DNA from 4 places in the Halomonas sp. H10-59 genome. Region 3 is predicted to be linked to each of the others. Evidence: predicted binding sites of a transcription regulator. Region 3 holds the regulator's gene; each other region holds the start of a gene.
What was found. The regulator FNR, encoded in region 3, switches genes on or off when oxygen is low (the NO sensors DNR and NnrR bind a similar motif). The targets are predictions, from matches to a motif close to TTGATNTANATCAA.
Positions count from the first base shown of each region.

Region 1: pflB (formate C-acetyltransferase) is a predicted target of FNR. The motif match lies at 4,077-4,090, and genes of this name have one in related genera.
Region 2: NFG57_RS13430 (OmpW family outer membrane protein) is a predicted target of FNR. The motif match lies at 2,074-2,087, and genes of this name have one in related genera.
Region 4: NFG57_RS14290 (YfcC family protein) is a predicted target of FNR. The motif match lies at 4,206-4,219, and genes of this name have one in related genera.

Region 1 covers NZ_CP098828.1:3,327,062-3,334,575, forward strand. Annotated here, with positions in the region: gene sstT (serine/threonine transporter SstT) at 1-629, shown strand, start outside; gene pflA (pyruvate formate lyase 1-activating protein) at 757-1,500, opposite strand; gene pflB (formate C-acetyltransferase) at 1,589-3,865, opposite strand; gene NFG57_RS14550 (hypothetical protein) at 4,236-4,736, shown strand; gene NFG57_RS14555 (tetratricopeptide repeat protein) at 4,736-5,641, shown strand; gene htpG (molecular chaperone HtpG) at 5,759-7,514, opposite strand, start outside.
Region 2 covers NZ_CP098828.1:3,067,160-3,074,673, forward strand. Annotated here, with positions in the region: gene putP (sodium/proline symporter PutP) at 1-538, shown strand, start outside; gene NFG57_RS13420 (hypothetical protein) at 682-1,002, opposite strand; gene NFG57_RS13425 (OmpW family outer membrane protein) at 1,302-1,910, shown strand; gene NFG57_RS13430 (OmpW family outer membrane protein) at 2,177-2,818, shown strand; gene NFG57_RS13435 (gamma-glutamylcyclotransferase family protein) at 3,118-3,618, opposite strand; gene NFG57_RS13440 (YqcC family protein) at 3,659-4,003, opposite strand; gene NFG57_RS13445 (amino acid ABC transporter ATP-binding protein) at 4,187-4,936, opposite strand; gene NFG57_RS13450 (amino acid ABC transporter permease) at 4,933-5,607, opposite strand; gene NFG57_RS13455 (amino acid ABC transporter substrate-binding protein) at 5,625-6,371, opposite strand; gene NFG57_RS13460 (DUF3549 family protein) at 6,851-7,514, shown strand, end outside.
Region 3 covers NZ_CP098828.1:748,529-756,042, reverse strand. Annotated here, with positions in the region: gene NFG57_RS03435 (heavy metal translocating P-type ATPase) at 1-2,222, shown strand, start outside; gene ccoS (cbb3-type cytochrome oxidase assembly protein CcoS) at 2,219-2,449, shown strand; gene NFG57_RS03425 (sulfite exporter TauE/SafE family protein) at 2,446-3,132, shown strand; gene fnr (fumarate/nitrate reduction transcriptional regulator Fnr) at 3,287-4,027, shown strand; gene ttcA (tRNA 2-thiocytidine(32) synthetase TtcA) at 4,187-5,146, opposite strand; gene NFG57_RS03410 (hypothetical protein) at 5,533-5,772, opposite strand; gene NFG57_RS03405 (3'-5' exonuclease) at 5,822-6,514, opposite strand; gene NFG57_RS03400 (DUF294 nucleotidyltransferase-like domain-containing protein) at 6,511-7,514, opposite strand, start outside.
Region 4 covers NZ_CP098828.1:3,264,352-3,271,865, reverse strand. Annotated here, with positions in the region: gene NFG57_RS14310 (flavodoxin family protein) at 71-532, opposite strand; gene NFG57_RS14305 (YbhB/YbcL family Raf kinase inhibitor-like protein) at 790-1,269, shown strand; gene NFG57_RS14300 (hypothetical protein) at 1,345-2,034, shown strand; gene NFG57_RS14295 (zinc ribbon domain-containing protein YjdM) at 2,142-2,477, shown strand; gene NFG57_RS14290 (YfcC family protein) at 2,581-4,065, opposite strand; gene NFG57_RS14285 (POTRA domain-containing protein) at 4,527-6,287, opposite strand; gene NFG57_RS14280 (collagen-like triple helix repeat-containing protein) at 6,441-7,514, opposite strand, start outside.

The DNA of each region.
Region 1 (7,514 bases), 2.2 Mb from region 3:
TGGTCGCCGGCACCCTGGCCGAAGCCGGAATCGGTGCGCTGCTGGAGTACGCCCAACTGCTGTCGGTGATCGTCGGCTGCATGCTGTTCGTCGCCCTGGTGACCAATCCGCTGATCGTCTTCCTGGCCACTCGCCAGAACCCTTATCCGCTGGTCTTCAGCTGCCTGCGCGGCAGCGCCATCACCGCCTTCTTCACCCGCTCAAGCGCAGCCAACATCCCGGTCAACCTGGAGCTGTGCAAGCGTCTGAAGCTGGACGAGGACACCTACTCCATCTCGATTCCGCTCGGCGCTACCATCAACATGTCCGGTGCCGCCATCACCATCAGCGTCATGACCCTTGCCACCGCCCATACCCTGGGCATCAGCGTGGACTTCGTCACCGCCCTGCTGCTGTGCGTGGTCTCCGCCCTGGCCGCCTGCGGCGTCTCCGGTGTGGCCGGTGGCTCGCTGCTGCTGATTCCCATGGCCGCCAGCCTGTTCGGCATTTCCGCCGACGTGGCGATGCAGGTGGTTGCCATCGGCTTCGTCATCAGCGTGGTCCAGGACTCCACCGAGACCGCCCTCAACTCTTCCACCGATGTGCTGTTCACCGCCGCCGCCAGCCGCAGGGGCGAACTGAGCGACTGACGCCCAGAGGCGCTGCCGCGCTTGCTCATCTCCTGAAACAACAGCTCTTCTGAAACAACAGCGAGGCCCCTCTCACCAAAGGGTGAAAGGGGCTCGCTGTGTTGTTCGAGCGGGCGACGTCGCCACGTCAGCCAGCGATGACCTCCGGGTGATACCGCGAGGCGATCGTCACCAGACGCTGCATGGTCTCGCCACTCGGTGGCGCCACCCCTGCCAGCGGATAGTGCTCTCCCAGCTCCTGCCACTTGTACTCGCCAAGTGCGTGATAGGGCAAAAGCTCGATACGCTCGACGTTGTCCATCGTCTCGACGAACTCCCCCAGCAGGTGCATGGATGCCTCGCTGTCGGTAAAGCCAGGCACGATCACCTGACGAATCCAGGTGGGCTTGCCGATCGCCGCCAGATGACGGGCAAAGGCCAGGGGACGGCGTCGGGGGATACCGGTGAGCTCACGGTGCACGCCCTCGTCGAGATGCTTGAGATCCAGCAGCACCAGGTCGGTGGCGGCAAGCAATTCGTCGAGGACCTCATCGTAGTGGCAGACGTAGCCATTGGTGTCGAGGCAGGTGTGCATGCCCTCGGCCTTGGCCGCCTGAAACAGGTCGCGCACAAACGCCGGTTGCAGCAGCGCCTCGCCGCCGGTGCAGGTGATGCCGCCCCCCGACGCCCGCATAAACGGCAGATAGGTTCTGGCTTCGGTGAGTATCTCGTCCACCGTCACCTCACGTCCGCCCTGGCGATCCCAGCTGTCGCGGTTGTGGCAGTACTGACAGCGCATCACGCAGCCCTGTAGAAACACCAGAAAGCGAATGCCTGGGCCATCCACGGCACCACAGCTCTCCAGGTGATGGAGACGGCCAGTGATCATCATCGAGACTCCTCACGAAAAGGGGCTCCGGGAGAGACCCGGAGCCCGGAAGGGGACCGCTGTCGCGGCCCCGGGCGAGACGACTGTCGGCTCAGAGCGTTTCGGTGAAGGTCCGGGAGATCACGTCGCGCTGCTGTTCCGCGGTCAAGGAGTTGAAGCGCACCGCGTAGCCGGACACGCGAATGGTCAACTGAGGATACTTGTCCGGATTGACCACGGCGTCCTCGAGCATCTCGCGGTTGAGCACGTTGACGTTCAAGTGCTGTCCGCCTTCCTGACGCTCGCTGTGGTGGAAGTAACCGTCGAGCAGGCCAGACAGGTTGCTGCGCTGGGCGCCCTCGTCCTTGCCCAGCGCCCTCGGCACGATGGAGAAGGTATACGAGATCCCGTCCTTGGCGTGGGCGTAGGGCAGCTTGCCCACCGACGTCAACGAGGCCACCGCACCCTTGGTGTCACGCCCGTGCATGGGGTTGGCACCCGGTGCGAAGGGCTCACCGGCGCGACGACCATCGGGCGTGGTGCCGGTCTTCTTGCCGTAGACCACGTTGGAGGTGATGGTCAGCACCGACTGGGTCGGCTCGGCGCCACGGTAGGTATTGAGCTTGCGGATCTTGTTCATGAAGGTCTCGACCAGCTCGCAGGCGATATCGTCGACGCGCGGATCGTTGTTGCCGAAGCAGGGGTAGTCACCCTCGATCTCGAAGTCCACCGCCACGCCGTCAGGATCACGCACCGGGCGCACCTTGGCGTACTTGATCGCCGACAGCGAGTCCGCCGCCACCGACAGCCCGGCGATGCCGCAGGCCATGGTGCGCTTGACGTCGAGGTCGTGCAGCGCCATCAGCGCCGCCTCGTAGCTGTACTTGTCGTGCATGTAGTGGATGGCATTGAGGGCGGTCACGTACTGGCGTGCCAGCCAGTCCATCAGGCCATCCATGCGCGCCCACACCTCGTCGAAGTCGAGCACCTCGGTGGCGATCGGCTCACTCCTGGGGCCGACCTGGATCTTCAGCTTCTCGTCGACGCCGCCGTTGATCGTGTAAAGCAGCGTCTTGGCCAGGTTGGCCCGGGCACCGAAGAACTGCATCTGCTTGCCGATCACCATGGGAGACACGCAGCAGGCGATGGCGTAGTCGTCGGAGGCGAAGTCCACGCGCATCAGGTCATCGTTCTCGTACTGGATCGATGAGGTGTCGATGGACACCTTGGCGCAGTAGCGCTTGAAGCCGTCGGGCAGCTGTTCGGACCACAGCACCGTGAGGTTGGGCTCCGGGCTCGGGCCCATGGTGTAGAGGCTGTTGAGGAAACGGAAGCTGGTACGGGTGACCAGGGTGCGTCCGTCCAGTGCCATCCCGCCCAGGCATTCGGTGGCCCAGATCGGGTCGCCGGAGAACAGCTCGTCATACTCAGGGGTGCGCAGGAAGCGCACCATGCGAAGCTTCATGATGAAGTGATCGACCAGCTCCTGGGCGCGGGCTTCGTCGATCACTCCCTGGCGCAGGTCACGCTCCAGGTAGATATCGAGGAAGCTGGAAGTACGTCCCAGTGACATGGCGGCGCCGTTTTGCGACTTCACTGCCGCCAGGTAGCCAAAGTAGGTCCACTGGATGGCCTCCTGGGCGGTGGCAGCCGGGACCGAGACGTCGAAGCCGTACTTGGCGGCCATTTCCTTGAGCTGGCCGAGTGCACGATACTGCTCGGCGACTTCCTCGCGCAGCTGGATCACCGCCTCCAGGTCCTCGCCCTGTTCGAAGCGCTGCTGCAGCGAGGCAAACTGCGCCTGCTTGTCACGCATCAGGAAGTCGACGCCGTAAAGGGCGACCCGGCGGTAATCACCGATGATGCGTCCACGCCCGTAGGCGTCCGGCAGTCCGGTCAGCACCCCTGACTTGCGGCACTTGAGGATGTCCGGGGTGTAGACATCGAACACCCCCTGATTGTGGGTCTTGCGAAATTCGGTGAAGACCTTCTTGACCTGAGGATCGAGTTCACGACCGTAGGCCTGGCATGAGCCCTCCACCATCTTGATGCCGCCGTTGGGCATGATCGCCCGCTTAAGCGGCGCGTCGGTCTGCAGTCCGACGATGGTCTCGAGACGCTGATCGATATAGCCGGCGTCATGAGCGGTGATGGTCGATACCAGCGAGGTGTCGAAGTCCAGCGGTGCATGGGTGGCGTTTTCCTTCTTGACGCCTTCCATCACAGTGTCCCATAGCTCGCGAGTGCTGGCCGCCGGCTCGCTGACCAGGAAACGCTCGTCACCCTCGTAGGTGGTCACGTTGGCCAACAAGAAGTCTCGTACGTCGACGCCCTTCTTCCACTCGCCCCCGGCAAACCCTTCCCACGCTTGCGCGAATTGCTCTTTCATCGACTTGCACCTCAACAGAGTAAATGACAACGCTAGTCCTGCATGCTGAGCGACGGCCATCCCTCGGAGATGGCAGCCGGCCCGCCTGTTCGGTGGCAGCAGCGGTCGCCGCATCGGAGGCGGCGGGTGTGCTGCACGCTTCTCGATCGGCGAAAAAACACCTGCCCTCGAGAGCACAATTCGACCTTAGCAGTAGTCTCGTCGCCCCTACTTGACCCGCATCATGGCGCCACAGGACAGCGATACAGCGCGAGCGAAGCGGCCCAGAAACCTGTACCAGGCCAATTTCGCGCGGCGAGGACGGCCGCCTGCGCTATGCTGACAAGGGCATACGTAGGCCTGAGCCCTGTCCCACCGCCGGGTGCCCGTGATGAACAGCTTTCCCACGCTTCTGGAGTACGGTCTGCCAGGCTTCGCCGTGGTGCTGCTGATCCTCGGCTACCACCTGCTCAACAAGACCCACACCCTGTTGCTCAATGAGCGCTCTGGCGAGACCCGAGAGGGCACCGAGTTGCGCATTCGCTATCTGCAGGAGATCTCCAAGAACGCCAGGCTGTTCATGGCGCTGAGTCTGCTGTTCTTCGTCGGTGGGCTGGCCATGGCGATGATGAAACCCTCGAGCCAGGTCAATCTTTCCATCGCCCCGCCCGAAGGCGTGCTGCCGGTCATCCGTCTGCAGGAGCGGGACATGCCGCTGGATGGCCGGGGCACGGTCGTGCTGAAGGTCCAGGACGACAATGTGCTGCGCATCTTGAACAACGATCTGCACGGCCGGCTGATCGCCATCGAGCAGGAGCGCGACGCCTTGAAGAGCCAACTGGCCGACGTCATCGCTGCAGCGGAGCGAGATTCTCCGCAGGTAGGCTTCTAATGAAGAACACGCAGGGCGCCTTGGCGTCGCGCGCGATGGCGACAGACCTGGCCGGGCCAGCGAAGGGAAAACGACGGCGCCAACCCACATCTACGATAAACGCCCTGCTGATCGTGCTGCTGAGCGTCGGGGTGGCGTGGCCGGTGGTTGCCCAGCAGGCCCCGCTGTCCAGGGCCAAGGCGCTGTTGCAGCAGGGTGACAACCAGGCCGCCCTGCGCGAACTACGTCCTCTGCTCGAAAGTCCTGATCCGCTGGCCCGGATGGAAGGCTTGAACGCCCAGGGCTGGATTCTCTATCGGGAAGGCCGCCACGCTGACGCCTCAGCGCTGTTCGAGCAGGCACTCAAGGCGAGTCAAGGTCATGACGGCTTGCGTGAGGTGCGCCTGAAGACCCTCAACAACGCCGGCATCAACGCCTTTTCCGCCGGTGAGCTCGACAAGGCTCGAAGCTACTTCGAGGCCGCCCTGGCCCTCGGCAGCGACGTGGCCCCGCGCTACCTGACCATCATCGCCCGCCAGGCGCCCATGCAGTCGGCCCAGCAGCAGGTCAGCGCGGGACGTGAAAAGCGCATCGAGCGCGACTTCGAGGGCGCGGTGGCCGACTACACCCGGGCGCTTGCGATCGATCCGAACAACAACGACGCCCTCTCCTATCGTGGCTACGCCTACTACCGATTGGGCCAGTACGACAATGCCCGAGCCGATATCGAGGCGGCCCTGGCGAGTTCTCCCCAGCGGCTGGACGCACTGATCAACCTGCTCAAGGTGAGCTGCGCCAGCGGCGATGACATCGATGCGGTGCTCAAGCGCCGAGGTCACGCCATCCAGCGCCAGCGCGAGGCCATGCTCGACGACAGGGAGCTTCAGCGCCAGTGCCCCGACCTCTTCGCCAGCCTGAAACGCTGAACAACCGCCATCGGCGCGGCAAGAACGACGCCTTGCAGTTGCCTGAACGCAGCGACGCCACCCGAAGGTGGCGTCGTGGTTGGGGCGCTTGAGCTCTTGACGTAGGCAGCCAGCTTGTCAGGCACTCAGCAGGGCGTTGAGACGCTTGACGTAGGCGGCCGGATCGTCGAGATGACCGCCCTCGGCGATGATCGCCTGATCGAGCAGGATCCGCGCCAGATCGCCGAAGCCGTCACCGTCGGCCCCTTCCAGGCGAGCGACCAGGGCGTGGTCCGGATTGAGCTCGAGGATCGGCTTGACCTCCGGCAGGCTCTGGCCCGCAGCCTCCATGATACGGCGCATCTGGAAGCCCATCTCGTGCTCGGGCAGCACCACGCAGGCCGGTGAATCGGTCAGGCGGTGGGTGATCTTGACCTCCTGAACCTCCTCGCCGAGCGCTTCCTTGACCCGCTTGACCAGATCCTCCTTGGACTTGGCGGTCTCCTCCTGGGCCTTCTTCTCGTCTTCGTCCTCGACGTCCCCCAGGTCCAGATCGCCCTTGGCAACATCGGCAAACTTCTTGCCGTCGAACTCGGTGAGATGGCTCATCAGCCACTCATCGATGCGATCGTGGAGCAGCAGAACCTCGATGCCCTTCTTGCGGAAGATTTCCAGGTGGGGGCTGTTCTTGGTGGCATTGAAGCCATCGGCAACGATGTAGTAGATCTTGTCCTGACCTTCCTTCATCCGCTCCACGTAGTCGGCCAGGGACTGATCCTGAGTGGCGCTGTCGGTGTGGGTGGAAGAGAAACGCAGCAGGCCGCTGATCTTGTCGCGGTTGGCGTAGTCCTCCGCCGGGCCTTCCTTCAGCACCGAACCGAAGGTGTTCCAGAACGTCTGGTAGGCTTCCTTGTCCTTGGCCAGTTTCTTGAGCATGTCCAGGGCACGCTTGGTCAGCGCGGACTTGATCTTCTCTACCTTCGGGTCCTGTTGCAGCAGCTCACGGGACACGTTCAGCGACAGATCGCGGGTGTCCAGCACCCCCTTGATGAAGCGCAGGTACAGCGGCAGGAACTGCTCGGCGTCGTCCATGATGAACACGCGCTGGACGTACAGCTTGACCCCACGGGCGCCGTCACGCTCGTACAGGTCGAAGGGTGCGCGGCCCGGCACGTACAGCAGGCTGGTGTACTCCAGGTTGCCCTCGACCTTGTTGTGGCTCCAGGTCAGGGGGTCGGAGAAGTCGTGGGCCACGTGCTTGTAGAAGGCCTTGTACTCGTCCTCGGAGACCTCGCTCTTGGGCCGCACCCACAGCGCGGTCGCCTCGTTGACGGTCTCCCAGGTGGTGACCTCGCTACCGTCGACCTCGTTGCCATCGTCGTCGGTGGCCTTTTCGGTACGCGGCATCTTCACCGGCACTTCGATATGGTCGGAGTACTTGCGCACCAGGCTCTGCAGGCGATAGTCGTCGGCGAACTCCCTGGCGTCCTCCTTGAGGTGGAGGATGATCTCGGTGCCGTGCTTCTCGCGCTCGATCTCGGCGACCACGAACTCGCCCTCGCCTTTCGAGCGCCACTCGACGCCGGCATCGGCGGCGTCACCGGCCTTGCGGGTACGCACGGTAATCTCGTCGGCAACAATAAAGCCAGAATAGAAGCCGACCCCGAACTGGCCGATCAGCCGGGCGTCCTTCTGCTGTTCGCCGGAAAGCTGCTTGAGAAACTCGGCGGTGCCACTCTTGGCGATGGTGCCCAGGTTGGCGATCACGTCCTCGCGGTTCATGCCGATACCGTTGTCACGAAGGGTGACGGTGCCGGCCTCGCTGTCGTGCTCGATCTCGACGCGCAGCTCGCTGTCGCCCTCGTAGAGCGCATCATTGTCCAGCGCCTGATAA
Region 2 (7,514 bases), 2.3 Mb from region 3:
CATGGTCATGGTCAACGCCATCTTCCATCCGCTGGTCGCCGGTGTGCTGCTCGCCGCCATCCTGGCTGCGGTCATGTCCACCGCCGACTCCCAGCTGCTGGTGTCGTCCTCTGCCCTGACCGATGACTTCTACAAGGCGCTGTTCCGCCCCGACGCCAGCCAGTCCGAGCTGGTCTGGGTCGGCCGCTTTGCGGTCATCGGCATCGCCGTCATCGCCTACCTGCTGGCGATGAACCCGGACTCCACGGTACTGGGACTGGTGTCCTACGCCTGGGCCGGTTTCGGCGCCGCCTTCGGTCCTGCACTGATCATGTCGCTGTACTGGCGTCGCATGAACCAGTGGGGTGCGCTGGCCGGTATCGTGGTCGGTGGCATCACCGTGGTGGCCTGGGCCGAGATGTCCGGCGGGCTGTTCGATCTTTACGAGATCGTGCCCGGCGTGATCTTCGCCTACATCGCCATCGTGGTGGTGAGCTTGATGACCGCCGAGCCGAGCAAGGAGATCACCGAGCAGTTCGACACCCTGGAAGACGCCTGATCGTCAGTGATCGTCTGCCACGCAAGAAGGCCGCCCTCGGGCGGCCTTCTTCGTTACGGGACACATCCAGCACGCACCTGGCGCTCAACGCTCACTGACGGTCGAACCGCCCTGCCCACCTTAGCCGTGCACATCAGCCCCGTTCAAAACAGGCCGGCGTAGCGACACAGCAGCAGCACGATAAAGCTGACCAGTGCCAGCGGATACCAGGGCATGGCCCCCGCCAGACGCCACCAGCCGGGTACCGGTGAGAAGTGCAGCGGCATGGACAACCCCCCGCCCAGCGCCCACACCCCCAGGACGACCATGGCCAGCCTCGCCGGCGTCGGGAGATCACGAATCAGCCAGGGTTCCAGCAGCAGCCACACCGCCAACAGAGCGGTCAGTGCGAGCACCAGTGCCGCCCCGCCCCAGGGCAGCGTCGACATGCCGAGCAACCTCTCACGCCTTCGTCTGGCCACCATCCCGCACTCTCCTCCGGAGTCTTCTCCCACAGTGAAGACGATTTATCGCCGGACGGCGAGCGTTTATGCAGTGCACAAGCGCGCATCGACGTCTACGCCACAATGTGCAAAAAAATTGTACAGCATTTACATTACCTACCCGCCCAAGTCGATTTAGTTCCATAAATTCTGGCTAGTTACTGCTACCTGGCCAATTAAATATTTCTACAAGACATTTAGAAACACTGTTCGTAAACTGCGGAGCGTACAAGGTTACTTCCCTCGGGAAGGATGCCATCGGATCATCAAGGAGGTCCCGCATGAACATGACTCGACTGATGGGCACCGCAGCCCTGCTCGCTACCACCACCTTCGCCGCCCAGTCTGCCCTGGCCTATCAGGCAGGTGACATCTACGTGCGCGGTGGCTTCGAGAAGGCCGACCCCACCTCGGACAACGGCGATATCGCCAACCAGGATCTCGATGTCTCCGAAGAGAACGGCTTCGCCTACGGCGCCGGCTACCTGTTCCACGACAAGTTTGGTGTCGAGCTCAACGGCTCCGAGGCTATGGAGCACGATATCGCGGTCAACGGCGGTAATGTGGGCAGCGTCGACCGTACCCCGGTCAACCTGATGCTCAACTACTACCCGCTGGGCGGCGTGGAAAACGCTCGCGTCCACCCCTACGTTGGCGTGGGCATGAACTACACCCACTTCTCCGACGAGAGCTTCAACGCCGACCTCGATAGCTCCTACGGCGCCGCAGCCCAGGTGGGTCTCGACCTCAGCGTCACCGACAACCTGCTGGTCGGCACCTACGCCCGCTACGCCGATGTCGATTCCGATATCGAGGTCGACGGCCACGATGTCGGCGAGGCCGAGATCGATCCGATGACCATCGGTGCCGGCGTCACCTATCGTTTCTAAGCGCTTGCGCTGTATTGAGAAAACGCCTGCGCGATCTTGAAATAAGCGGTTGAACGGTCAGCTCGATCGCGCCGCATTCCAACCGCAGCATCGAAGGCGTCTGGCTTTGCCAGGCGCCTTTTTTGGTGCGTTGACGGTTCATTTTTGTCGACCAAAGGAGGTATTGAGGTAGATCAATAACCACGTTCTCGATGCGGCATACACTGCTTGGCAATCGGGCTCGCCGAATGGCTCGCCGACTTTTGCCAGTACGCAAGGAGAACACCATGCGCCATCCCCTGATCACCACCGCCCTGGTCGCCGCCATCGCCGGCAGCGCCCTCATCAGCAGCCAGGCCTTTGCCGCCTACGGCAAGGGCGACATCTACACCCGCATCGGGGTGGCGAAGGTCAAGCCCGACTCCGACAACGGCTCGCTGTTGGGTGGCGACATGGACACCGACGTCCATGACGACAATGGTTTCGCCTTCACCCTGGGCTATCGCTTCCACGACAAGTTCGGCGTCGAACTGCTGGCCGCTGAGCCCTTCGAGCACGACGTCGACCTCAGTACGGCAGAAGGCGATATCGGCGCCAGCGTCGAGCACCTGCCGCCGACTCTGACCGTGCAGTACTACCCCTTCGGTGGCACCGAGGCGCGGGTACAGCCCTACGTCGGCCTGGGGGTCAACTACACCCACTTCTCCGACGAGGATATCGCGTTGGACGGTGCCGATCTCGATCTGGAAGAGTCCTGGGGCTGGGCCGGCCAGGCGGGCCTCGACCTGGTCATCGACGACCACTGGGCGGCCAACATGGCGGTGTGGTATCTGGATATCGACAGCGACGTCGACCTCAACGGCGAGGACATCGGCGAGATCGAGGTGGACCCCTACGTGATCATGGCCGGTATCAGCTACCGCTTCTGATCCAGGGCTCGACCGCTAACACGCAGCGCCCGCTCCTGCCTGGCAGCAGCGGGCGCTGTGCTGTCACCGTCACCAGATGGCTTCTGTGGTCGTTCGCGTGGCAGTTGCCACTGCAATTCTCGAGGCAGGGGCTGCGGTAACAGGGCAAGCAGAGGCCTAGGCTTAGTACGAAAAGCCGGCGAGCGATGGTTAGACAAGGCAAAAACCGGTAAGAAAGCGCAGTTTACGAGATGTAAATGAGCATTTTGACGCGATTTTTAACGCCGTATTACCGAGCGCAGGCGCTTTTCGTACAAGCCTTAGCGGGGATGATAACGTGACAGCCCCAACCTCCCCAGAGTGGCATCATCGAGGTGCTCGACGGCCTCTACCGCCGCCAGCGCCTGGTGGTAGCCCTCGCTGAGGAAGTCACGACCGGCCAGCAGGTGCTCAAGGTACTCGCGGGCGGGCCGCAGGCCATCCCCCTGGCGTTCGGCGCCGGCGATATAGACCCAGGCCTCGATCGGCCCTTGTTCGGTGAGCACCGGCAGACGATGACGGTCGTACTCGTGCGGGTAACCTTCGAAGGGATCCATCTGCCGGATCTGCTCTGGCTCAAGGAGTTCGAACAGCGCGCCCTCGACCCGATCGCCTGGCGCCGGCACCACATTGGCGTGGGCAATGCCCGGCACCCGGGAGGCCTTGTTGAAGCGCAGCGCGTAGCCTTCCAGGCTGCCGGCCAGCACACGCCGGGTCTCGCCGATGCGCGCGGCGACACGCTCAATGTTCATGTTGCTGCCATAGGCAAAGTACCAGGGCATCGCCTTCTCCTCGCTGGGGACTTCTTCCGTTACCGGCGATTCAGTTTTCGGTGATCAGCCGGTCGATATCCTCGACAACCTTCTGCAACAGCATCCGGTCCTGGGCGCGCGCGCCTTCCTGGATCAGGTAGGCGTCCACCGCCGGGGCCACATCGCAACTGGCGGGCAGGGGTGCACGCTGTTCGACCAGGGTATCGAGCCTGGCGATAAACACGAAGCGCAGCCACTGGGGCAGCGACATGGTATCGATGCAGAACGGCTGCCGACTGTTGAAGGCGGCGGCCTCCGGCTTGTCCATACGCCACATGTTGGCGGCCTTCATGGTCGCCTCGAGCTCGCGCAGGGCCGCGCCCAGGGCGTCGTGGACGGAAGGTTCGGTGGGCATGATGCCTCCGCTTTGAAAATGGGCTAGGTGCACGTCATTGTCGCGTGCCGGACCAGCGAGGGCCAGCCCGGCAGCAACACGCGCCCCCCAAGAAACCGCTGCAAATGCGGCACCTCGAAGGGCACGCCTCGACGTGCAGACTTTCTCGAACGAGGATCTCGCCGGATGGATGAGCGATTCGGCCTACAGGGGCTCGGCGGCGGGCAGTACCTTGCGCAGGAAGTCCCGGGTACGCGGGTCCTGCGGTGCATGGAACAGCTCCGAGGGAGGCCCTTGCTCGACGATGCGCCCGCCCTCCATGAACACCACCCGGTCGGCCACGTCACGGGCAAAGGCCATTTCGTGGGTGACCACCAGCATGGTCTGGCGTTCACGCGCCAACTGCTTCATCAACGCCAGCACCTCGTCGACCCACTCGGGATCCAGCGATGAGGTGGGTTCGTCGAACAGGATCACCTCGGCCTGGGCGGCCATGGCGCGGCCGATCCCCACCCGCTGCTGCTGGCCCCCGGACAGCGACGCCGGATAGGCGTCCGCCTTGTCCGACATGCCGATGCGCTCGAGGATCTCCCGTGCCCGCTGGTGGGCCTTGGCCCTGGGCCAGCGGTTGACCACGATCAGACCCTCGGCGATGTTCTCAAGCGCCGTCTTGTTGGCAAACAGCGCGTAGTTCTGGAACACGAAGGCCGTGTGTCGACGGGCAGCCAGGATCTCGGACTTGCTGGCCTGGGTCAGGTCCAGATTCAGCGGACCCAAGGTCAATCGGCCACCATCGGGCTGCTCGAGAAAGTTGAGACAGCGCAGCAACGTCGACTTGCCGGTCCCGGAGGGGCCGATTACCACGATGATCTCGCCCTGCTGGATCTCCAGGTCGATACCGTCGAGCACGGTGGTATCACCGAAGCGCTTGGTCAGTCGCTCTAGCTTGATCATCGACGATAGGCCTCGTTGAGTCGGGATTCCAGGCGCCGCTGCAGCCAGGCCAGTGCCTCGACGATGGCCCAGTAGATCAACGCCACGGTGATGAAGGCCTCGAAGTACAGGAAGCTACCGGCGGCCTCTTTCTGGGTCGCCCCCATCAACTCGGTGACGCCCAGGGTGAACGCCAGCGAGGTGGCCTTGATCATGTCGATGAAGTAGTTCATCAACGTCGGCACCGCGATGCGAGTGGCCTGGGGCAGCACGATCCGGCGCATCAACTGGCCGTTGGTCATGCCAATGGACAGCGCCGCCTCGGTCTGACTGCGATCCACGCCGACGATGGCGGCGCGGATCGACTCCGCCATATAGGCCGAGAAGTGCAGCGTCAGCCCCATGATGGTGGCGGTGATGCCATCGATGGTGGTCAGAAACGACAGCACCTGGGGCAACCCGTAGTAGAACAGGAACAGCTGCACCAGCAGCGGCGTGCCGCGAAAGAACGAGATGAACCACAGCGTCAGGCCGTTGAGAACCGGGATCTTGAGTACCCGGATCACCGCCAGGCCACAGGCCAGCACCAGAGCCAGCGCCATCCCGGCCAGCGCCATCCCCAGGGTCAGGGGCAGGTAGCTGAGCAGGATGGGCACCAGCCCAACCATGTAGTCGAGGTCGAGAATGCTCATGGAGAGTCGATCACCGCTCAGGGCGTGGTGATATCGGCATCGAACCAGCGCTCGGAGATCTCGCTCAAGGTGCCGTCTTCACGCAGGGTGTCAAGCGCCTGGTCGACCTCGTCGCGCAGTTCCTGGTCGTCCTGGCGGAACGGCAGCGCATTGCGAATCTCGGAGAACGGCTTGCCGGCCAGCGCCAGCGGCAGCGGCTTTTCCTTGATCACCTGGGTGGCGCTGACGCGATCCATGACGAAGGCATCGACACGACCCAGCGCGGTGTCCTGCTCGATGTTGCTCTCATAGGTGCGGATATCAATCTCGTCGGCGTAGGGCAGCTCGCGCAGCAACTGCTCGTAGTTGGAGCCCAGGTTGACGGCCACGGTCTTGCCCGCCAGATCCTCGACACCGGAGACCTCGTCATTGCCTTCCTTGGTCACCACCTGAGCACCGTCATACACATAGGGCGAGGTGAACAGGTACTTCTGCTCACGTTCCTCGGTGATGGTGATCTGGTTGGCGATGGTGTCGATGCGCCCGGACTCGAGCATGCCGAACAACCCTGAGAAGTTGGCGGTGACGAACTCCACCTCGGTGCCCATCTCTTCGGCCACCGCTTCCATCACGTCGACCTCGAAGCCCTTGAGGGTGTCCTGCTCGACGAAGGTAAAGGGAAAGTAACCACCGGACATGCCGACTTTCAGGGTGTCGGCGTGGGCACCGGCAGCGACACCGATGGCACCTGCGGCGGCAAGAGAAACAGCCAGATGACGAACCATGGACGGCTCCTTGAAAACGATTGGGGCGGCCAGTGCGGCATGGCCCGGGAGGGTGACAGGTGGAGGCATCCATCGCCACTTCAACCCTGGGCTGCTCGATGGCTCAGCATGATTTGGAATAAACGACCGCTATTATATTCCAAATCGATAGCAGACGCAGTGAAAAATCCCAGGGTGAACCATAGCCTCCTGCTATTGCGACCGCCCTTTCCGGGAACAACCGCCGACAGCCGTCGGCTAACTGTCACCTCACCGACTTATCCCCACCATCATTCATTCACAGAAGCGCTGAATGTCCCTGTGGATAACCCTTTGACAGATGACGCCGAGCCGCTTCTGACGCTCTTTCGCGGCGCTTGATCAAAAATTCACCAGCGGTGCAGCAAAATACAGTGCGAGGGATGCACAAATTTCCGCCGTGGACGGCTGACACTCCTCGAGCGGCGCGATAGAGTGCACGCTGATCTTTCGGAGGGGCCATGCAAGCGATCCATCGTCTTCACGACTTTTTCACCCTGACCGGTGCCGAGGTGCGTCTCTATCATATGGGACGGCGTGTGCAACCCTGCGCGCTCGAGACCCTGGCAGACTTCGAGAGCGGCCAGGTCCCCTGGCCGGAACCCTGGCAGGGTCGTGCCCGCCTGGCGCTGGTGTTTCGCCTGGGTGACATGAGCGACCCGCTGATCTGGTTCCTGGCGCTGCCGGTGGACGAACAGGGCCTTCTGGATGCCGCCCAGCGGGACGCCTTCCTCGAGCGCCTGCTGTCCACCCTGGGCCGCAGCGCAGAAGCGCTGGAGCAGTCCGACGGCGGCGAGATCGACAACCTGATGAAGGACAACCCGCTGGCCTTCACCCCTTCCCTGACCTTTCAGGCGATGCTGCACGCCCGAGCCAGCGCCGATCTTGAGCGTCCCGCCAGCGAGCACCTTGAGCCGGTCGAAGCCTTCCTGTCGGGCCAGGGTGGCCACGACTGGCAGGCGCTGGGCCTGCAGGGGCTGGCCGACCATGTGGCGCGTCTCACCCCCGAGACTGAGGCCTCGCTGGTGGCCGCTATCCCGCAGCTGCACAGCGAAGTGCTGACATCGCTATGCTACTGTCTGGAACATGTAGCACTATCAGCAGAGCTTGCGGAGGCGCTGCGTC
Region 3 (7,514 bases):
AGGATGGCGACACCAAGGTAGCGACCCTGGCGGTGGATGGCATCACTTGCGCCGCCTGCGCCTGGCTGATCGAACACCGCCTGAATGCCCTCGCCGGCCTGGAGAGCTGCGCTGTCAATCTTTCCCAGCACCGCCTTCAGGTGCGCTGGGATCCCGAACGCCTGTCGCTGTCGCGCCTGCTGGCCGAGATGGCCGCCATCGGCTATCCCTCCCAGCCCTACGAGCCGGACCAGGCCCAGCAGCGGCTCAAGCAACAGTCGCGCCAGATGATAAGGCGCCTGATCGTGGCGGCCGTCGGCATGATGCAGGTGCTGATGTTTTCCATCCCGCACTACGTCGACGGCGGTGATCTCAGCACCGAGTTCGAGCGCCTGTTTGCCTGGCTATCGCTGGCGCTGACCACTCCGGTGGTACTGTACTCGGCCCAACCCTTCTTCGTCGGCGCCCTGCGTGATCTGCGAACCCGCGTGCTGGGCATGGATGTGCCGGTGGCCCTGGCCATCGGTGGGGCCTTTATCGCCAGCACCTGGTCGGTCGTGAGCGACTCCGGTGACCGCTACTTCGACTCAGTCAGCATGTTCACCTTCTTCCTGCTGTTCGGACGCTACCTGGAGTCTCGCGCCCGTACTCACTACGGCCGTAGCGGCAATGCCCTGGCCAGTGCCCTGCCAAGTGCTGCGGTGCGCCTCGACGAGCATGGCGATGAACGCGTCATCCCCGCCAGTCGGCTGGTCCCGGGTGACCGGGTTCGGGTCAGTCCCGGCGCCCAGATTCCCGCGGACGGCAACCTGACCTCGGGTCTTGCCCAGATCGACGAGTCGCTGCTGACCGGCGAATCGCTGCCCCTCCTGCGTCGCCAGGGAGATGCCGTGCACGCAGGTACCCTGTGCATGGACAGCCCGATCGAAGTGATGGTCACCCGCGTCGGCGACGACACCCGCGCCGCCGGCATTCTCGATCTCACCGACCGTGCCTTCACCCATCGTCCACGTATCGCCCGCCTGGCCGAGCAGGTGGCCCATCGCTTCGTGTTGAACCTGCTGGTCATCACCGCCCTGGTGGCGCTGGTCTGGAGCCTGATCGACCCGAGCCGCAGCCTGTGGATCACCCTGTCGGTACTGGTGGTGACCTGCCCCTGCGCCCTGGCGCTGGCGACCCCCACCGCCCTGACCGTGGCCCACGGCCGGCTGAGACGTGCCGGGGTACTGGTGACCCGAGCCGATGCGCTGGAGACCCTGGCCTGCCTCGATCGCGTCGTCTTCGACAAGACCGGCACCCTGACCCGGGGGCGTATGCAACTCGCCGAACACCGGCCGCTGAGCGACGACGAAGGAAGCGCCAACAATGGCGAGATGGACGCTGCCGCCAAGCGCCGGCATCTAGCACTGGCGGCGGCACTGGAGACCGGCTCGGAGCACCCCATCGCCCGCGCCTTCGCTGCCTGGCGCGACGCCAGCTGCCAGGCCAGCGAACTGCGCAATCACCCGGGCCAGGGCGTGGAAGGCGTGATCGACGGCCGGCGCTGGCGACTGGGCCAGCCGCACTTTGCCTGCCTGGGCCAACCCGTTCCTGAGCTCCCTGGCGCAGGGCTTTGGTTGCTGCTGGCCAGCGAAGGCAAGCCCCAGGCCTGGTTCAAGCTCGACGATCAGCCCCGTGACGACGCCGCCGAGACCCTCGCCGCCCTCGCCCAGCGAGGGCTTGCCATCGAGATCCTGTCGGGCGACCGCGCCGTCAACGTTGGCCAGCTTGCGCGCACGCTGGGCGTCGGTCAGTGGCGTGGCGAGGCCTCCCCCGAGGACAAGCTCGGGCACTTGAAGGCGCGGCAGGCACAGGGCGAAAAGGTGGCCATGGTCGGTGATGGCATCAATGACGTGCCGGTACTGGCCGGCGCCGACCTTGCCATCGCCATGGCCGGGGCCAGCGACCTCACCCGCACCCGCGCCGATCTTGTATTGCTGGGCGAACCGCTCACGGGTATCGTCGAAGCCATCGAGGTGGCCCGCCAGACCCGTCGCATCATTCGCCAGAATCTGTCCTGGTCGGTGCTCTACAATGTCGTGGCGCTGCCCGCAGCGGCGCTGGGCTTCGTGCCCCCATGGCTTGCCGCCATCGGCATGTCACTCAGCTCGTTGCTGGTCATCGGCAATGCCCTGCGTCTGCGGCGCGGACGCACCAGGCCGACCGCGACACCTTCACCCGTCACCGCAAGCCCCGGCCCATGAGCATCCTTTACCTGTTGATACCCTTGTCGTTGATCCTGCTGGGCCTGGCGGTCTGGGCCTTCTTCTGGGCGGTGCGCAACGACCAGTTCGAGGACCTCGAAGGCCCCGCCTATCGCATCCTGTTCGAAGATGAAGACGACACTCGCAGTGCCGATGACGGCGCTTCCTCGTCCGAAACGCCTGCGCAGACATCCGATCGTGATCCATCGTCCAGAGGGCCTGAGTGAATCCTACCGGCCTGGAACTGCCTCCCATGATGGCGGCCTTCGTGTTTGGTCTGCTTGGTGGTGCACACTGTATTGGCATGTGCGGCGGCATCATGAGCGCTCTGACCTTTGCCATCCCCACCAGCATGCGTCAACCTTGGCGGGTGGGCTCTCTGGTGCTCGGCTACAATGTAGGTCGTATCACCAGCTACTGTGTGGCGGGCGCTCTGGTTGCCACCCTGGGTTCGGTGATCGGCCTTTCGCCGACCCTGCGTGGCCTGATGCAGATCGTCGCCAGCCTGATGTTGATCCTGATGGCGCTTTACATTGCCGATCTATGGAAAGGCCTGCGTCACGTCGAGGCACTGGGGCGTCACCTCTGGAGGTACCTGGAACCCGCAGGCAGACGCCTGTTGCCGGTGGTGCGTCTGCCCCAGGCGGTGGCGCTGGGCGCCATCTGGGGCTGGCTGCCCTGTGGCCTGGTGTACTCGATGCTGGCCTGGAGCCTGGCACGGGCCGAACCCCTCGAGGGCGCACTGCTGATGGCGAGCTTCGGTCTTGGCACGCTTCCGGCGCTGGTGGTGACGGGCCTCGCCGCCAGACAAATGCAGGCCCTGCTGGCGCATCGGGCAACACGCCTCGCCGCCGCTGGCATGATCATCGCCTTTGCCGTCTGGCAACTTTGGACTGGGCTGCATCAATGACGCATCCTACCTCTAAGTTATTAATCCTAAAGAGGTAGACGCCACTTTTAGCTGATCTGAGGGTGTAGAATAGTGCCATCAACGTGCTGTACGGGCGACGTCTGTTCTCCCCATGGCCCAGTCAATATCGATCCCAGATCCACAGGAGCTGCGAATGAGTCCTACGGCCCAAGATCGGCGGCGTCCCATGCTGCATGAGACTCGCTGTGAGTCCTGCAGCCTGAGTTCCTTATGCCTTCCGCTGTCGCTGGAGACCGCCGACCTCGAGCGCTTCGATTCCATCATCCGTCGTCACCCGCCGATCAAGAAAGGCACACGATTGGTCGAGCAGGGAGATCGCTTCACCAGCGTCTTCGCGGTCCGATCGGGGAGTCTCAAGCAGATCACCACCGAAGGCAGCGGCGAAGCTCAGTTGACCAACTTCTTCCTGCCCAGTGAACTGGTTGGCCTGGATGGCATCGACGACGGCCGCTATCCCGGCAGCGTGGTGGCGCTGGAGACCACCACGGTGTGCGAGATTCCCTTCGACCGCCTCGATGCGCTGACCCAGACCCTACCGGAGCTGCGTGCCCAGCTGTTTCGCACCCTGAGCAAGGAGCTGCGAGAGGACCGCCGGATGATGCAGCTGCTGTCACGCAAGACCGCCGATCAGCGCCTGGCCTGCTTCTTCCTCGGCCTGTCCGACCGCTTCCGCCGCCGCGGCTATTCGCCGTTCAGCTTCCGCCTGTCCATGTCCCGCGCCGACATCGGCAATCACCTGGGGCTGGCGGTGGAAACGGTCAGCCGTATCCTCGGGCGTTTCCAGCAGCAGGATCTGGTGGCGGTATCGGGACGTGAGGTCAATATCCTCGACCTGACCGCGCTGTCGACCCTGGCCGACACCGAAGTTACCTGAGCGGGCCTGGCGGCAGTGTGCCGGGCTTGGCCGGCAGGGCCCGGTATCCAGGATCTGGAAAGCAGAGCGTAATAGATGGCGTATGACAAAAAGAGGCCGCCTCCGGAGATGCGGCCTCTTTTGCTGTCATGGCGTCCTGCACATTCGCTGTTGGCGAGATCAGCCGGCATCCACCACGTCGATGCGCCGGGCCTGGCGTTCGGCCTGTACGGCCTCCAGCCCCTCGAAGTCAAACAGTTGCCGATCCGCCAGCTGCGACGGCGCCACATTGGTCACCGCCTTGAACATGCTCTCGAGGCGCCCGGGATGCTTGACCTCCCACTCGGCCAGCATCTCCTTGACCACCTGGCGCTGCAGGTTGGGCTGGGAACCACACAGGTTGCACGGGATGATCGGGAACTCCATCGCCTCGCTGTAGGCCTGGATATCGGCCTCGCGGCAGTACGCCAGCGGGCGGATAACGATGTTCTTGCCGTCGTCGGAGAGCAGCTTGGGCGGCATCGCCTTGAGGCTGCCACCGAAGAACATGTTCAGAAACAGCGTCTCGAGAATGTCCTCGCGGTGGTGGCCCAGGGCGATCTTGGTCGCCCCGATCTCCTCGGCGAAACCATAGAGCGAGCCGCGCCGCAGGCGTGAGCAGAGCGCGCAGGTGGTCTTGCCCTCCGGCGTCTTCTCCTTCACCACCGAATAGGTGTCGCGCTCGAGGATGTGGTAGTCCACGCCGATGCTGTCCAGATAGTTCGGCAGCACATGCTCCGGAAAGCCCGGCTGCTTCTGATCCAGATTCACCGCCACCAGCGAGAAGTTGACCGGCGCGTTGCGCTGAAGGCTGCGCAGGATCTCGAGCATGGTGTAGCTGTCCTTGCCACCAGACAGACACACCATGATCTTGTCGCCTTCCTGGATCATGCCGTAGTCGATGATGGCGTTACCGGCCTGGCGGCGCAGGCGCTTCTGCAGCTTGTTGAACTCACGCCGTGCCTTGGCCTGAACTTGGGCTTCCGTCTGATCGCCATCCGTAGCAGGGTCGGCCGGGCTGACGCCGGCATCGATCGAGAGATGGTCATCCTCGGGGGTACGGGGATCGAACAGGGTGGCGGAGGCGGACTGTGGCGACATGGGAGCGGGACATCACGGCTGAAAATGAAAGAGGCGCCAGTCTACCATCCGGACGCTTTAGTGGCGAAGAGGTCAGCGACCGCTTACCCCGGCGAGGACAATACGGGAGAGGCTTTTCGTCGGCAGCACATCGGAAAGCGCCAAGGACGACACCGCCGTAGTGGCGCCCTTGCGCGTCGTGGCCTGGTCTGGCAAGTCGAAGAACGCAAGTGCCTGTCAGCCAGGCCCTAGGCGCTGTCCGAAAAGTCGACGAGCGAAGGTTAGACAAGGCAAAAATCGGTGAGAAAGCGCAGTTTACGGGGTGTAAATGAGCATTTTGACCGGGCTGGCGCACCAGACGATTTTTAACGCCGTATTACCGAGCGCAGGCACTTTTCAGACAAGCCCTAGACGACGTTCAGCGCCAGCAGATAGCGCACCACCACGCCCAGCAACAGCAGCAGGATGCCGGCACGTTGCCAGCCAAACTCGCGCACGGTCAGGGTCAGGCGCTTCTCCCAGAACTTGACCATGCCCCACAGGTCCCGGGTACGGCGATAGTACTGGAGGTAGGCCACCAGCACCGAGACCAGGCCCAGCGCCAGCAGCGTGGGCTCGAGAAGGGTCAACATGGCGTGCAGACTCATGACAGGATCTCCTTGCAGGTGAATGGTTGCCGGTGCGGGTGGCACCGGGTCAGCGCGATGGCGCCGTGAGTGCCCCGCTCTCCAGGCGCAGATGCATCAGCGCGGTGGTGACGGCGTCGCCCAGGGCCGTATGGCGTCCCATGATCGGGACTCCCAGTCGCTCTGCCAATTGTTCAAAGGTCGGCTGCACCTCGATTTCCGGGTGACTTCGGCGCAGCCGCTTGCGGTACTGCTGGGCCACGTCGATGGTGGCGTTGGGCAGCGAGAAGCCAAACTCCGCCTTCAGGTAGCGATCCAGCATGGCCAGGTCGAAGTCGATACACCAGCCGACCAATGGGCGATTGCCGATAAATTCCAGCAGCGTCGTCAAGGCCTCGCGCACCTCGAGGCCGCCTTCCAGGTCGACCCCTCGCAGGCGATGGATGCAGATGGAGTCTCCACTCAGGCTGGCAGGACGCGCGAGCCGCAGGTCCAGCGACTCGCTGGTCAAGACGCGATCGTCACGAATGCGTACCGCAGCGATGGACACCAGCTCCGCATGACGGGTATCCAGACCGGTGGTTTCGCAGTCCAGGGACACCAGCTCATCGCCGGTATAGGGATTGAACAGCCAGGCGAAATCGCCATCGGCCTGCCGACGCCTGTCGGCCACACGCCTGATCGCTCTCAGCATCGGGTACTCTCCCAAGCGAAACCATTGACGCCAAGGCAGCTTGCCCTGGGGGGCTGCCTCGACACTCATGCATACTCCAGGTGATAGCGGTGGGACAGGCTGGCCTTGAACTCCTTGACCAGATGCAGCGCCTCGCGCAGCAGGTCCCGCTCCAGTGAATTGAGCGACTGCACCACCACCCTGTCCGGGGCGTCCGTGGCCCGGGCATCGTCGCGCCGGTAGGCCAGCTGCGCCCGAAGCCGCAGCTCACAGAACAGCGACAACGCCTCGCCGAGATCCTCCGCCACCACTCGCTCGATGCGCCCGAGTGACGCCAGCGCCGCCAGCCGGTCGTGGGTCGAGGTCTCACGCAGCCCGCACTCCAGCGCCATGGTGCGAACACCGTGGACGATGGGAAAGATCCCACCCTTCTTGATGTCGACACCGTGCTCGGGCTTCTTCAGCGTTCCAAACAGGGTCAAGGGCGTCGAGAACCGCAACACCCCCCTCGCCAGATGGGTCAGCAACAGTTCATTGCCCCGTGTTTCTTCGATCAGCACGTCGTGGAGTCGGTCCACCAGGGCAAAGTCACCGGCCACCCCCGAGGCGTCGGCAAGCACCGCCAGACGCATCAGGCTTTCTCCGTCGGGTTCGCTGACCCAGCGACGGATGCGCCCTCGCCACTGCGCAAGGGTGCCGATCCACTGGGGGTTGGAGACCATGATGTTGCCCGGGCAGCGCGGATAGCCCAGATCGTCGAGCACGCTGGTAAACCGCGCGGTATCTGCACTGAGCTCGTCCCACTGCTGGTCATCGGCCAGGATCAGCGCATTGTCCTGGTCGGTCTTCAAGATCTGCTCGCCGCGCCCTTCGCTGCCGAGCACCAGCAGACAGGCGCGCTCGCGCTGAGGGGCCGGCATCGAGAAGTGCCAGGCCTTGCTGATGATGCGCCCATTGAGCGCCGACAGCATGCCCATGGCGAAGCGCATGCGTACCCCTTGGGCCATCAGCGCCTCGACCAGCTCCGGCGCACGCTGACTTGCTTCGCTGAGGGAGGCCAGGGTCGTCGCCTGCTCGACCTGCAGGCTGA
Region 4 (7,514 bases), 2.3 Mb from region 3:
GGTGGTGATACACGCTACCTGAACTAGCGCTGCTTCTGGAGATGGAAGCTTCATGCTTCCCGCCCGCGGATTACACGATCCCCGCATCAAGTCCCGCCGCCAGGGTCATGGCGAGCTCCTCCACCTGGTCGGTGAAGTCATCCTGCCATTCACCCCGCAGCACCAGTGGCGTCTGGACCCATTTCCAGCGCAGACCGGTGACGATGCCTTCCACCGCCCGCTGCGTGCCGGTGCCGTCGTGACCCGCGCGGATGTACAGTACGCAGGGCAACCCCTGGGTGTGTTCCAGCACGGGGTAGTAGCTACGATCGAAGAAGTCCTTGAGGGCACCGCTCATGTAGCCGAGGTTCTCGGTGGTGCCAAGCAGGATGGCGTCGGCTTTCCTGACATCCTCGGGGCCAGCATCAAGCGGCGCCAGTACCTGGACGTCCACGCCGTCGATGTCCGGATGGCGGGCGCCACGCTCGGCCGCTTCCCTTAGTGCCAGGGTGTTGGGCGAGGGTGCATGGGCGACGATCAGCAGACGTTTCATGCGGGGCTCCGGCAAGGCTGGTGCGAGGATGGTGGCTAGAGCGGCGAGCGACGGTTCGGTGCGTCGATCTTCCGGCTGCCCCCTTGAAGCCATGGGGGATCATCATCATGTCAAAGACATGCGGGTTTGACAGCCCGGGGCGACTCGTCAAGGCTGGACATGGCTGCCGCGGTGAAATATCGCCTAGCGGTTGCATGAACATCACGCAGACGCCCTTTGCAGATTGTGAACCATTTCGATCCAGGGAGGATATCACCATGCCCTTTGCGCTTTCTTCGCTAAGAGTGACCAGCACCGCCTTCGACAATGATGGCGCCATCCCCGCACGGCACTCCCAGGAGGCAGAAGATCTGTCTCCGGCGCTGGCCTGGGACGGCCTGCCCGAGGGTACCAAGTCGGTGGCGGTCATCTGTCACGACCCCGACGCGCCGCTGGTCCAGAAGGGATGCTACGGCTTTGTTCACTGGCTGCTCTACAACCTGCCGGCGTCCCTCTCCTCGCTGGAGGAGGCCACCGATGAAGGCACCCGAGGAATCAACGACGCCGGCAACCTCGGTTTCAATGGTCCGATGCCGCCGGAAGGGCATGGCGTGCACCGCTACTACTTCTGGGTACTGGCGCTGGACACCGAGACGAACCTGCCGGAGGGCCTCGGCATGAATGAACTGCTGTCCGAGGTCGAGCCGCACCTGCTCGGCATGAATCGGCTGGTGGGGAGCTATCAGCGCGACGCCTGAGGCGCCTCGGCCACCATCAGAACATGACGTACTGAAGCCCGTTTTTAACGGGCTTCTCGTTCAAGGATGACGCCCATGTACGAATGGATTTCTGCCCACAAGGACGTATTGCAGACGCTGGCCAGCGTAGGCTCCTTCATGATCTGGCTGATCTACGCGCAGCTTCTGTACTTTGGCTTTCGCCGCCAGCGTCGACCCCGGCTGATCATCAATCGCGGCAAGCGAAAGAATCTGGATGCGCTGTGTGTGATCAGCAACATGAGCGCCGAACCCATCTACTTGCAACATATCATGATGACGCTGGAGACCTCGGAAGGGGACTGGACGCTGGATGTCAGTGACCACGAGGCGGATCTTGACGATGATGAAGACCAGCAGGAAGCGGGCCACAACGCCAGTCATTGTACCCACCAGGGTCCGCTGGACAGCGGTGGCTTCGTTCATATCGGTTCGTTCAATGCCTTGAAGGAACGTATCACCACCATCGCCGACATCGACGAGTCACGGGATGGGCTGGTATTCAAGGCCGTCTGTGTACGGGTGATCGGCACCTACTGTTCGGAGAACCTGCCGATCGGTGCCGAGCGGCGTTTCGTGTTTCACCAGAGCGAGGATTCCTGCACCCTGGTGCCCGAGACCTGGGATACTCTGCAGTTCAGTACTCGCCGCCAGCGGCGGGCCCTGAAGGCCGATATCAAGCGTATCCATGAGCGCCAGGCCCAAGGCGAGGGCGAAAAGGCGGAAAAGGAAGATAAGGAGGAATAGGGAGCAATAGGAAGACAGCGCCTGACAAGGCTCTCCTTCCATTGGACGACTGGCAATCCGGCGGGGGGCAGAGTACCGTCTTCGCTTTTCCCACCTGCGAGAGTGTCATGAGCGACCTGCCCCCCTGTCCCGCCTGTGAGTCCCCATACGGCTACGAGGATGGCCATTCCCTGGTCTGTCCCGAGTGCGGCCACGAATGGTCGTTGAACGCCGAGCCCGATGAGAGCGGTGACGAGGTGCGTGACGCCCACGGCAATGTGCTGAGCGACGGCGACAGCGTCACCGTGATCAAGGATCTGAAGGTCAAGGGCTCTTCCTCGGTGGTCAAGGTCGGCACCAAGGTGAAGAACATCCGCCTGGTCGATGGTGACCACGACATCGACTGCAAGATCGATGGCATCGGTGCCATGAAGCTCAAGTCGATGTACGTCAAGAAGGCCTGAATGCGGCCCTTGAGGCGTCATGCAAGGGCAAACGCCAGCGCTTGGAAAGCGCTGGCGTTTTTTTATGCTCGACTTGCGTTGGTTGCCCTGACGCGACCTGTGCTCAGGTGAGGCTGGCGCCCACGAACAATGTCACGGTGGTGACTCCCAGGGTCATCAGGATATAAGGCAGTGCCCACTTGACGAAGCGCTCGTAGGGTATCTTGGCAAGCGCCAGTCCGGCGACCAGATGGGCGGCGGTGGGAGCGAACATGTTGATCCAGCCGCTGGCGGACTGGAAGGCGGTGACCACCAGTTCGCGATCCACGCCCGAGAAGTCGGCCAGTGGCGCCATCAGCGGCATGGACACCGTGGCCAGCCCCGAAGTCGATGGGATGAAGAAGCTCAGCACGATGTGGACCACGTAGGCCACCACCACGAACAGTCCCGAGGACAGGCCGGCTACCGCGCCTTCGGCCCAATTGAGGATGGTGTCGATGATCACGCCGTTGTCCATCACCACATAGATGCCGCGTGCCACGGCCACCACCAGGGCCACGCCGATCAGGTCCTTGGCACCATCGAGGAAGGTCTCGATGAAGTCGGATTCGGACTGTCGATTGATCAGGGCGATCAGGATGGCAGCGCTCAGGAACAGGGTGGAGAGTTCATCGAACCACCACCACAGGGTCGGAAAAGCCGTGATGCCCATGTCTTCCCAGGGCACGACGCCGTAGACCATGATCCCGAAGGTCATGAAAAACACCGTCATGGTCAGCTTGTGGCGCAGGGTAAACGCCTGGGTCGAGGCGGCATCCTTGGCCTGAGGGGCGGCCGCCAGATGCAGGTCCGCCAGCACCGAGCGCTGCGGGTCGCGCTTGATCCGCGCGGCGTAGCGCATCACGAACCAGATAGCCAGCGACACCAGGATCACGAACTGCACCAGCCGGAGGGTGATACCGGCGCCGATCGGCAGGCCGGCGAAGCCCGAGGCGATGCCGGTGGCGAAGGGGTTGACGGTGGAGGCCAGCACACCGGTGCCGGAGCCGAGCAGGATGATGCCTGCGGCCACCATGCGGTCGTAGCCGGCGGCGGTGATCACCGGCAGGATGATGGCCCAGAAGGCGACCGTTTCCTCGGCCATGCCGTAGGTGGACCCACCGAGGGCAAACAGCACCATCAGTACGGGAATCAGGTACTGCTCGCGCCCGCCAAAGCGCTCGACCACCGCGCCGATCCCGGCATCTAGGGCGCCCGAGCGCATCGTCACCGCCAGGAAGCCGCCGATGACCAGCACGAACAGGGCAACGTCCACGGCCTTGTGGAATCCCTGGATCGGTGCCACCAGCACATCCAAAGGCCCCTGGGGAGAGCTTTCCAGCACCTGGTAGGTGCCGGGAATCGGCAACAGGCGGCCGTCACCCTGATAGTCGAGCACGTCGCTGGCAGCAATGACCTGATCGCTGCCTTCCACATGGTAGTCGTACTTGCCGGCGGGCATGACCCAGGTCAGCACCGCCACCAGCGCGGTGATCACAAAGAGCAGGGTATAGACCGTGGGCATGCGCAGGCCGGAGCGCCGTTTGGAGGAGGTCGCTTGCGTTTCCATCTCGGTTTCCTCGTTTCAGAAGGTCATGGTGTAGGCTCTTTTGTTGTCGGTGTGATCAGGGACAGACGGCCCTTGTGTGACCGCCTGTCTTCGAGTCTACGGGCCTCGACAGTCTGTCGGGACTTGGGTCGGCACAATGCTTGATCCGCTGCAAGGACGGCGACGATGCGGCGAGATGAGAGGTAAATTTGCTGGCCTGGCTCAAGAAACGAGACGACCCCAATGTTTCACCGCACGCGGTCTCGCTCCACGACGAGACACGCGCAGGGTTGTCGTGTGCAGGGCAATAGGAAGTGGCGCTGGGGTCGGCTGACAGGGCGGTTGAAAGGGCGGCTGGAAGGACGGCCGGGAGGCCGACTGAGCGAGTGGCCGACCCTGCCGTAAATGAGGGCCTTGGGTCGGGTGATATGGCCAGGGGCCCGGTGTGGCGGCCCCTGGCGAGTTCACCCATAGCCCAGAGATCAGCCTTCGAAGTTCCAGGTCAGGCGGGCGTTGATGCGACCCTCGCGGCTATCGGTCTCGAGGTCACGATCGCCGATGGGCTCGGCGTACTCCAGGGTGAGGCCGTACAGACGTCCTTTGCCCAGACTGACGCCGGCCGCCGCCGAGGCCAGGTGGCTATCCGCGTCGCGCTCCTGAAACTCGGTGCGGGCACCATCCAGCACCAGGTAGGGCTCGACGCGCGAAAGCCAGGCGCTATTCACAGGCTGCAGATAGCGTAGTTCCAGCGCCCCGGCGAAACCGTAGTCGCCCTCAGCTTGGCCGGCGTCATAGCCGCGACCGAAGCGTTGGCCACCGTAGTTGCCGCGCTCGGGTTCCGGCAGCGCATCGTCGGAGTAGAAACCGTTGGCGCTGGCGGTAAGGCGCCAGTGATCGCCATACAGGCGTCTGTACTGGGCGTCCAGCTGCCAGCGGGTGAAGTGTAGATCTCCGTTGTCGGCAAGCGGTGTACCGTTGAGCCGGCGCTGCTGCTCGTTGGCCCCCAGATCCATGCCCTGGCGCAGGGCCAGCGAGGCCAGCCAGAACTGACGTCCACGCTGGGTGCGATAGTTCAGGTCCAGATCGGCGGCCGAATACTCGGATTCCTCGACCAGTTGGTTGAGAGTCTGTTCCTCGAAGCTGAGTGATGTGGTCTTGGTCTCGTCGTGGTGACGCAAGGCGCCGCCCAGGGTCAGGCTCGAGGAACGTGACAGCAGCAAGGGGTAGGACAGCCCCAGGCGATAGCGTCTGCGGTCGGTATCCTGATCCTGGCGCAGATCGAAGCGCTGTCCGTCGAGCAGGTAGATCAGATTCTCCTCGTCCTCACCGTCATAGCTGTCGGCGGAGGCGGTCAGGGTCAGGCCGTCGTTGCCGATATCGGTACGATAGTCCAACGCGTAGAGCTCGTTGTCGTTGTCGATGGGCCACAGCCAGGAGAAGCCCAGGCTGTCGCCCCAGGTAGTCAGGCTCTGGGTCGAGACCCTGTTGATGAAGACGGCGTCCTGCTCATCGCCGCCGCTGAGGTTGCCCGAATAGTCAAAATGATCGATACGACGTTCTTCGACACGCAGGGTAGTGGCGCCGCTGGGGGTGCGCGGCACCGGTGCCTTCAAGGTCAGGCTGGCACCGGGAATTCGCTCGATCAGCCCGCTGACACGCTCAAAGGTGCTGCGCGTCAGAGGGCGTTCTTCCAGCAATGGCTGGACCAGTTTCTCCACCCGGCCCGCCACGGGGTCATCGTCCACCACGATCTCGGTACGGGCGATATGCCCCTCCACCAGTACGATGCGCACGTTGCCGTCACGAAAGTTGTTGGTTGGCAGGTAGGCGAAGGACAGCGGATAGCCGCCATCCTGGTAGGCGTCGGTGATCGCCTGGACTTCGGCCTCGATGGCCTCTCGGCTCACACTCTGCCCGATCATGGCCTGAAGTCCCTGACTCAGTTCGGCCAGATCCAGCACGCTGTCGCCGATGAAGCGCACGTGACGCACGGTGACGCGGGCAGGGATGCCGGCGCTGGCGTCGCTGGGCAGGTCAACCTCGGTTTCCACGCTGCGCTGTTGTGGCGCCAGCCGGCGATTTTCGATGATGTCGTCGACGGTCTCCAGCGTCTGCTGGGCCTGGAGGGGGGACACGGCCAGCAGGCTGCCGGCGGCCATCACTAGTGGAAGGGGACTGTATCGCGAACGTGGCGGGGTAGGCGGCTTGGTGTAGGGCGTTGGTTGCGGCGTAGTGCTTGGCATAGGCTTCCTTGTCGATCCCTGGTAGAGGCCCCTCAAGGGGGCTCGAATATTGTTATGAACAGCGTCTGGACTGGTGTTGGGTTTGACCTCAAGAAAAGGCCCGATACCCGCGGGGGTATCGGGCCTGCGTCTGGCATGGCTGGTCAGGCGAGATCAGTTTCTGCCCAGCAGTCCTCCCAGAACGTTGCTGACCAGGCCGTCATTGCTGCTGGAGTCGTTACTGCTGCCGTCCTGGCTGCTACCCATGTCACCGGTAAGCTTCTCGGTCACGCCACCGACGGCGTCCAGGGTGCCGCCGACCAGGCCACCGCCGCTGTCGCTGTCGCCACCGCCGAGGGTGCTGGTCAGGGTGTCGGAGACGCCAGAGACCAGGCCGCCGCCACTGTCGCCACCGAGGGTGTCGCCAAGCCCTGCGGTCAAGCCGCTGCCGCCGCCCAGCGTATCGTTGAGTCCGGCGATGAGGTTGCTGTCACCACCAAGCTGGTCGCCAAGCCCTGCCTCGAGTCCGCCCCCGAGGCCGCCTTGCTGGCTTCCTCCGAGGTCCGAGAGCAGAGCCCCTTGGCCCAGCAGTCCGGCAGATTCCAGTTGACTGAGTCCCTGACCATCGAGGCGTGAAAGCAGTCGAGCCTCATCACCGCCCAGCAGTCTGCCGGTGTTGGCGGCGATGCCTCCGACACCACTGACAGCACCACCCACGCCAGCGGCGAGGTCATTGCCCTGGCCCAGGCGGCCACCCAGTCCATCTACCGCTACGCCGGCCTGGATCAGCACGTTGCCTACCTCGGGGCCGACCACCAGGGCCTGGCTGAGCTGGGTAACGCCGCTATCCGTCTGGATGACAACGGGGCGCAATACCGCCGACACTTCGCGGGTCAGGCCACCAAGGTGCGAGCCATCGTCGTTGAAGTTCAGGGTCAGCACGTTACCGGCCTGGGTCACGCCGCCACCAAGGGCCGCGACGCTGCTGCCGAGCTGGGTGATGGCGCCGCTGCGGTTGTCGAGCTGCATGACCAGGGGGAGCTGGTTCAGGTTGCCGACGGTGGCGCCGAGGCTGGATACCACCTCTCCGGTTTCGGAGACCGCTACACCGCCGTCGGCCAAGGTGGTTCCCACAGCGTTGGGGTTATTCGAGAAGTTGCCCAGACCATTGTCGAGTCCGTTGCTGAGCCCGGATACGGCTTGGCCGCCATTGCTGATGACATTGCCCAGCCCGTCGGTGACGAACTC